2 regions of the Pseudomonas sp. FW305-7 genome follow, and region 2 is predicted to be linked to the other one. Evidence: riboswitches for the same ligand, from Rfam matches in the RefSeq annotation. Region 2 holds a riboswitch; the other holds the start of a gene.
What was found. Region 2 has a riboswitch for cobalamin ahead of cobW (cobalamin biosynthesis protein CobW). Riboswitches for the same ligand answer to the same signal wherever they lie in the genome.
Positions count from the first base shown of each region.

Region 1: another riboswitch for cobalamin. It lies ahead of cobO (cob(I)yrinic acid a,c-diamide adenosyltransferase); the one in region 2 lies ahead of cobW (cobalamin biosynthesis protein CobW).

Region 1 covers NZ_JBYSZA010000025.1:27,102-30,511, reverse strand. Annotated here, with positions in the region: gene AC3WMT_RS24050 (PQQ-dependent sugar dehydrogenase) at 1-44, opposite strand, end outside; gene AC3WMT_RS24045 (hypothetical protein) at 111-695, opposite strand; cobalamin riboswitch at 858-1,082, shown strand; gene cobO (cob(I)yrinic acid a,c-diamide adenosyltransferase) at 1,163-1,774, shown strand; gene AC3WMT_RS24035 (cobyrinic acid a,c-diamide synthase CobB) at 1,771-3,234, shown strand; gene bluB (5,6-dimethylbenzimidazole synthase) at 3,231-3,410, shown strand, end outside.
Region 2 covers NZ_JBYSZA010000001.1:547,782-551,191, reverse strand. Annotated here, with positions in the region: cobalamin riboswitch at 1-121, opposite strand, end outside; cobalamin riboswitch at 1,434-1,645, shown strand; gene cobW (cobalamin biosynthesis protein CobW) at 1,743-2,816, shown strand; gene cobN (cobaltochelatase subunit CobN) at 2,820-3,410, shown strand, end outside.

The DNA.
Region 1 (3,410 bases), on a different contig from region 2:
CCTCCGGCGAGGGCGATGACGAAAACGAGCTGGGACTTGCGCATTACTGATCTTCCCTATGAATGCATTCCTAATCATAGAGGAGCGCGCAAGCCCGATGGTTCAACTGCTCAACTGCGGGCCTCTTTGAACAGCACGGCAATGCCCGGGTGATAGTTGCCGGCTTCGTTGCGCAGCTTGCGATAGGCGTAAGGGAAATACCAGGCGACGGCGCAGGTGTGTTCCTTTTGCAGGTCGTCGACCATGTCTTGCAGTTCTTCGGGGCTGGCGCTGTGCTGGGCTTTTTGTGGGGCGACAAACAGGCAGCCGAGTTTGAGGTCGCTGGCAAAGCTGATGCGTTTGGCGTCGCTGGTGATCTCCTGCAGGGCTTGGGTCAGGTTGAGGTTGTTGACCCGCGGCCAGCGTTGCGTGGCCTGGATGTATGCGCGGTCCTCGCTGCCGGCGAGAAACAGGTCGGCACGGGCATTGCGCTCACCGTCTTCGTTTTGCTTGCGGGTGGCCGTATGTTCCAGCGTCACCAGCTCGGCCATCCATGCCGCCGCCGAGAGCAGGCCGAGATTGGCTTTCTCGTCATGCCAGTAGGGCGTGTCGCTGTCGCCGCGCACGGCATTGTAGCGGTCGATACAGTCAAACCAGCGTTCAAGCACCGGGCGCAGGAATTCCAGGCGCGGGTTGCTGATGATCATGCCTTGCATCGTAATCATCCTTATTGTTGTGATGGCTTTTTCGAGAAAAGCATGGCTCTTTGATATCACTTGTCTGAGCGTGGCACAAGATTGACGCCAGTTAATTGATCGACGGCAGTTATTCGCCCGACGGCCCCCTCTTTAATTGACGCTCCACCCCCAACCCTCTAACCTTCGCGGCTTGTTTCAGGTGCTCTGTGACCTGCGTCGACAGAGTGAAACAGGGAAGCCGGTGAGGGTTGTCTTCGAGCGAAGAGCGACCACGATCCCGGCGCTGCCCCCGCAACGGTAAATGAGTGAAAACTGCGTCGAATGCCACTGCTCAAAGCGGGAAGGCGCGCAGTCAGGCGAACGCCGCTCATGAGCCCGGAGACCGGCCTGATCCATCCAGCGGCATCACGGTGGGCGATGCCAGGCTTTTTGCCGTCTATTCTTGTGCCTGCCCGCCGTTATCCAGCCTCAACGGAGAGCTCCCCATGACTGATTCCCCCGAGCGTGACGAACGCCATCTGGCGCGTATGCAGCGCAAAAAAGCCGTAATCGACGAACGCATCGCCAACTCGCCTGACGAGTGCGGCCTGGTGCTGGTGCTCACCGGTAATGGCAAAGGCAAAAGCAGCTCGGCGTTCGGCATGCTCGCCCGCGCCATGGGCCACGGCATGCAGTGCGGCGTGGTGCAGTTCATCAAGGGCCGCAACAGCACGGGCGAAGAGTTGTTCTTCCGCCGCTTCCCGGAGCAAGTGCGTTTCCACGTCATGGGCGAGGGCTTTACCTGGGAAACCCAGGATCGTCAGCGCGACATCGCCGCAGCCGAAGCGGCGTGGGCGGTTTCCCGCGAACTGCTGCGCGATCCGTCGATCGGTCTGGTGGTGCTGGATGAATTGAACATCGCCCTCAAACACGGCTACCTCGATCTTGATCAGGTACTCAGCGATTTGCAGGCGCGTCCGCCGATGCAGCATGTGATCGTCACCGGTCGCGGCGCCAAGCCGGAAATGATCGAGATGGGCGACACGGTCACCGAAATGGGCATGCTCAAACACGCCTTCCAGGCCGGTATCAAAGCGCAGAAAGGCGTCGAACTTTGAATCAACCACGTCACTGCCCGGCGGTCCTCATCGCCGCGCCGGCCTCCGGTCAGGGCAAGACCACCGTCACCGCAGCACTCGCCCGTCTGCATCGCAATCAGGGGCGCAAGGTCCGCGTGTTCAAATGCGGCCCGGATTTTCTCGACCCGATGATTCTCGAGCGCGCCAGCGGTGCGCCGGTTTATCAATTGGACATGTGGATGGTCGGCGAGCAGGAAAGCCGTCGCCTGTTATGGGAAGCCGCTGCTGAAGCCGATCTGATTCTGATCGAAGGCGTGATGGGATTGTTTGACGGCACGCCGTCGAGCGCTGATCTGGCGCGGCATTTTGGTGTGCCGGTCCTCGGTGTGATCGACGGCACGGCGATGGCGCAGACCTTTGGTGCGTTGGCGCTTGGATTGGCGCGCTATCAGCCGGACTTGCCGTTTGCCGGCGTGCTGGCCAACCGCGTCGGCACCCTGCGCCATGCGCAATTGCTCGAAGGCAGCCTCACCGAAGGTTTGCGCTGGTACGGCGCGTTGTCTCGCGAAACCGGCATCGAACTGCCGAGCCGCCATCTCGGCCTCGTGCAGGCCAGCGAACTGAATGATCTCGACGTGCGCCTCGATGCGGCCGCCGCAGCGCTTGCCAGCAGTTGCGAGGTAGCGCTGCCACCGGCCGTGGAGTTCGCCGCGCCTGACGTGATCGCCGCCGAGCCATTGCTCGAAGGCGTGCGCATTGCCGTTGCTCGCGATGAAGCCTTTGCCTTCACCTATGGCGCGAGCCTCGACCTGTTGCGCGCAATGGGTGCCGAATTGAGCTTCTTCTCGCCGATCCGCGATACGCAATTACCCGAGGCGGACAGCCTGTATCTGCCCGGTGGTTATCCGGAATTGCATCATGTTGCGCTGTCGCAGAACACCGCGATGCTCGACGCGATCCGTGCGCATCACGCGGCTGGCAAACCGTTACTCGCCGAGTGCGGCGGCATGCTGTATCTGCTCGATTCCTTGACTGACGTTGAAGGCACTCGCGCTGAACTGGTCGGTTTGCTGGCGGGCGATGCGGTGATGCAAAAGCGTCTCGCGGCTTTGGCCCTGCAAGCGGTGGATCTGCCGGAGGGTTCGCTGCGCGGTCACACCTATCATCATTCCCTGACCACCACCGAGCTGACGCCGATTGCCCGGGGCCTGAGCCCGAATGGCGGGCGTGGGGCCGAGGCGGTTTATCGGGAAGGGCGGATGACGGCTTCTTACGTGCACTTTTATTTCCCGTCGAATCCGACGGCGATTGCCGCGCTGTTTGCGCCAGATCTCAAGGCCGCCATCGCTGGCAAGCCAGCTCCCACAGTGGGCGGTGTAAAGCCTGAAGAAATGCGATCGCCATTAGGGACTGGTAGTCCAGCTTCTGTGGTGGCCGATTCAATGTCTGAAGAAACCCAATCCCCTGTGGGAGCTGGCTTGCCAGCGATGGGGCCATGACCGACAACGCATTCTCCGAAGCCGAGCGCGCAGCGGTTTATCGAGCCATCGCTGAACGCCGCGACATGCGTCACTTCACCGGTGGCACGGTCGCGCCCGAACTGCTGGGGCGACTGCTCGAGGCCGCGCATCAGGCCCCCAGCGTCGGCCTGATGCAGCCCTGGCGCTTCATCCGT
Region 2 (3,410 bases):
ACGCTTCGCTCGCTTACCGTTGCGGGGGCAGCACCGGACTGACATGGCTTAAGAGTAAAGCACATGATTCACCGGTTTCCCGTTTCACCCTGTGAAGGGCACCCGTAACAAGTTGTGTAGGAGAGCATGGGGGTGGGTTTTTAGTCAATTTTTTGCGGGGGTGGATCTGGTGCTGCGGTAACGGCTTCCTATGGTTCCGCCCTTACGGCGGGTCACTTTTTCCAGACGCCGAAAAAGTAACCAAAAAGGCTTTACCCTGACGTACGGCCCTCGCTGTGGCTCGGGTTCCTTCGCTGCGGGATCGATCCGGGGGGCATCGCCTCCGGTTTGCTGCGCTGCACCTCCTCTCGATGTGTTTGGCTGCGCCAAACGGTCGCTGCGCTCCCACCCCGGATCAATCCCTCCGCTCAGCCTTCCGACGGGCGCTTGAGATCAAGAGCGGTACTCGAGCTAACGCTCATTGTGTTGAGTGGTGAAGATCAAGAGCGGTACTTGAGCTAACGCTCATTGTGTTGATTGGTGAAGATCAAGAGCGGTACTCGAGCTAACGCTCATTGTGATGGCTGGTGAAGATCAAGGGCGGTACTTGAGCTAACGCTCATTGTGATGGCTGGTGAAGATCAAGGGCGGTACTTGAGCTAACGCTCATTGTGTTGAGGGGTGAGAAGCGTGCGGTTGGCTTTGGTTTTGTGTTGGGTTTGCCCCTCACCCCAGCCCTCTCCCCAAGGAGAGGGAGCCGATTTGTGAATCTTTCAGAATCTGAGTTCGACTCGGTATTTCATGTCGGCGTAGCTCTCTCAAACACCTCGGTCAGTCCTCTCTCCCTCCGGGAGAGGGCTATGGTCCAAGGAGAGGGAGCTGATTTTTGAGCCTTTCAGAATCTGAGTTCGACTCGGTATTTCATGTCGGCGTAGCTCTCTCAAACACCTCGGCCAATCCCCTCTCCCTCCGGGAGAGGGCAACGGTGAGGGGCTCTTGATTTGGCTTTTGATCTGGCTTTTGATCTGGCTTTTGATCCTGCTCTTGATCTTCAGGCCCATCGGCAGGCCGAGCGGAGGTGTTCATCCGGGGTAGGCGCGCAGCGCCGTTTGGCGAAGCCAAACACATCGAGAGGAGGTGCAGCGAAGCAAACCGGAGGCGATGCCCCCGGATGGACACCGTAGCGAGGGAACACTGAGCCACAGCGAAGTGCCGTACGTCAGGGAGCAGCCTTTTTGGTTACTTTTTCGGCGTCTGGAAAAAGTGACCCGCCGTAAGGGCGGAACCCTAATCAGCAACACCCGCAGCAACGGATATGCCCCCAAACCTAAATTTTTCGTAGTCTGCAAAAAGTGACCCGCCGTAAGCGCGGAACCCTAAGCAGCCATCACCGCAGCAACGGATATGCCCCCAAACCTAAAACCCAACCCCATTGACCCGCCACCACACCATGCGTAGCCTTGCGCTTTCGAGGTTCTCCGGCACAAACCGGAGCTAAGAAGGGAACGCGGTCCAAGCCGCGGCTGCCCCCGCAACTGTGAACGGTGAAATTCACTGCCACGCCACTGCCAGCTCAACCCATGAGCCAGCGGGAAGGCGCAGCGAATACCAGGCCCAAGGCCTGAACACCGTCAGCCAGGAGACCTGCCTCGTCAAAGATTCTCACTACAACCGGGCGGGGTGATCCGGTGGCGAATTCTTCCGCGCGCGCCTGCGCCGCGGATCTCGTCCCGTTTGCCCGCCACCTTGCCAAAGGGCATCCGATGAAAACACTGGCCAAACTCCCCGTCACCATCGTCACCGGCTTCCTCGGCTCGGGCAAAACCACACTGCTGCGGCACATGCTCGACAACGCTCAGGGCCGCCGTATCGCGGTGATCGTCAACGAGTTCGGCGAGTTGGGCATCGACGGTGAAATCCTCAAGCAATGCACCATCGGCTGCACCGAAGAAGAAGCCACCGGCCGCGTTTACGAACTGGCAAACGGCTGCCTGTGCTGCACCGTTCAGGAAGAATTCTTCCCGGTGATGCGCGAACTGGTTGCCCGTCGTGGCGACCTCGATCACATCCTCATCGAAACTTCCGGCCTGGCCCTGCCGAAGCCATTGGTTCAAGCCTTCCAGTGGCCGGAAATCCGCAGCGCCTGCACCGTGGATGCGGTGATCACCGTGGTCGACAGCCCGGCCGTGGCAGCCGGCACATTCGCCGCGTTCCCGGATCAGGTCGATGCCCAGCGCAAACTCGATCCGAACCTGGATCACGAATCGCCGTTGCACGAGCTGTTCGCCGACCAACTGGCCAGCGCCGACCTCGTAATCCTCAACAAGGCCGACCAGACCAGCCCGGAAGATCTCGCTCGCGTCCGCGCTGAAGTCGCCGAAGAGTTGCCGCCAGCGGTGAAAATCATCGAAGCCAGCAACGGTCGCCTGCCGCTGGACGTGCTGATCGGCCTCGGTGCCGGTTCTGAAGAACACATCGACAGCCGCCACAGCCATCACGATCACCACCACGGTGAAGGCGATGACGAACACGATGACCACGATCACGACGCCTTCGATTCGATCTCCATCGAACTGCCGCAAGCCGACGAGAGCCTGCTGCTCGACGCGCTGACGCAACTGGTGGTCAAGCATGGCATTTTGCGCGTGAAGGGCTTTGCGGCGATCCCGAACAAGCCGATGCGCCTGCTGATTCAAGGTGTGGGCACGCGTTTCGACAAGCACTTCGACCGTCAGTGGGGCGCCGATGAATCGCGCGTTACGCGCCTGGTGTTGATCGGTCAGGAGCTCGACGCGGCGCAACTCGAAGCGCAACTGCGCGCCGCGCTCAGCGTTTAAACCATGCACCTGCTCAGGACCCAGCCCGGCGGTTTCGTGTCGGATGACAACATTGCCGACCTTGGACAAACCCCCGCCGAGCTGGTGATCCTGTGCAGCGGCGACTCCAGTCTGGCGCTGCTCGCCGAAGCCGTGCAGCAGTTGCCCGAGGATTATCCGAGCCTGCGTCTGGCCAACCCGATGCAGGTGCAAAATCATGCTTCGGTCGATTTGTACGTCGATGAAGTGCTGCGTCACGCCAAGGTCATTCTGATTTCGCTGCACGGCGGCATTGCCTATTGGCGCTACGGCGTCGAGCGTTTGATCGAACTGTCCGAGCGTGGTGTACAGGTGATTCTGGTGCCGGGTGATGATCGCCCCGATCCGGAACTCAGCGACTTGAGCACCGTCGGCGCCGAGGATCGTGATCGTCTCTGGCAATTCTTGCGTCAGGGCGGCATGGGCAATGCGCTGGATTTCTTCCGTTGTCTGGGCAACCGCTGGCTCGGCCGCGATTACGCCTGGGGTGAGCCGCAGACCCTGCCACGCACGGCGATTTACCACCCGAACAAAAACACCGCTGCGCTGAGTGACTGGCAAGCCGATTGGCTGCCG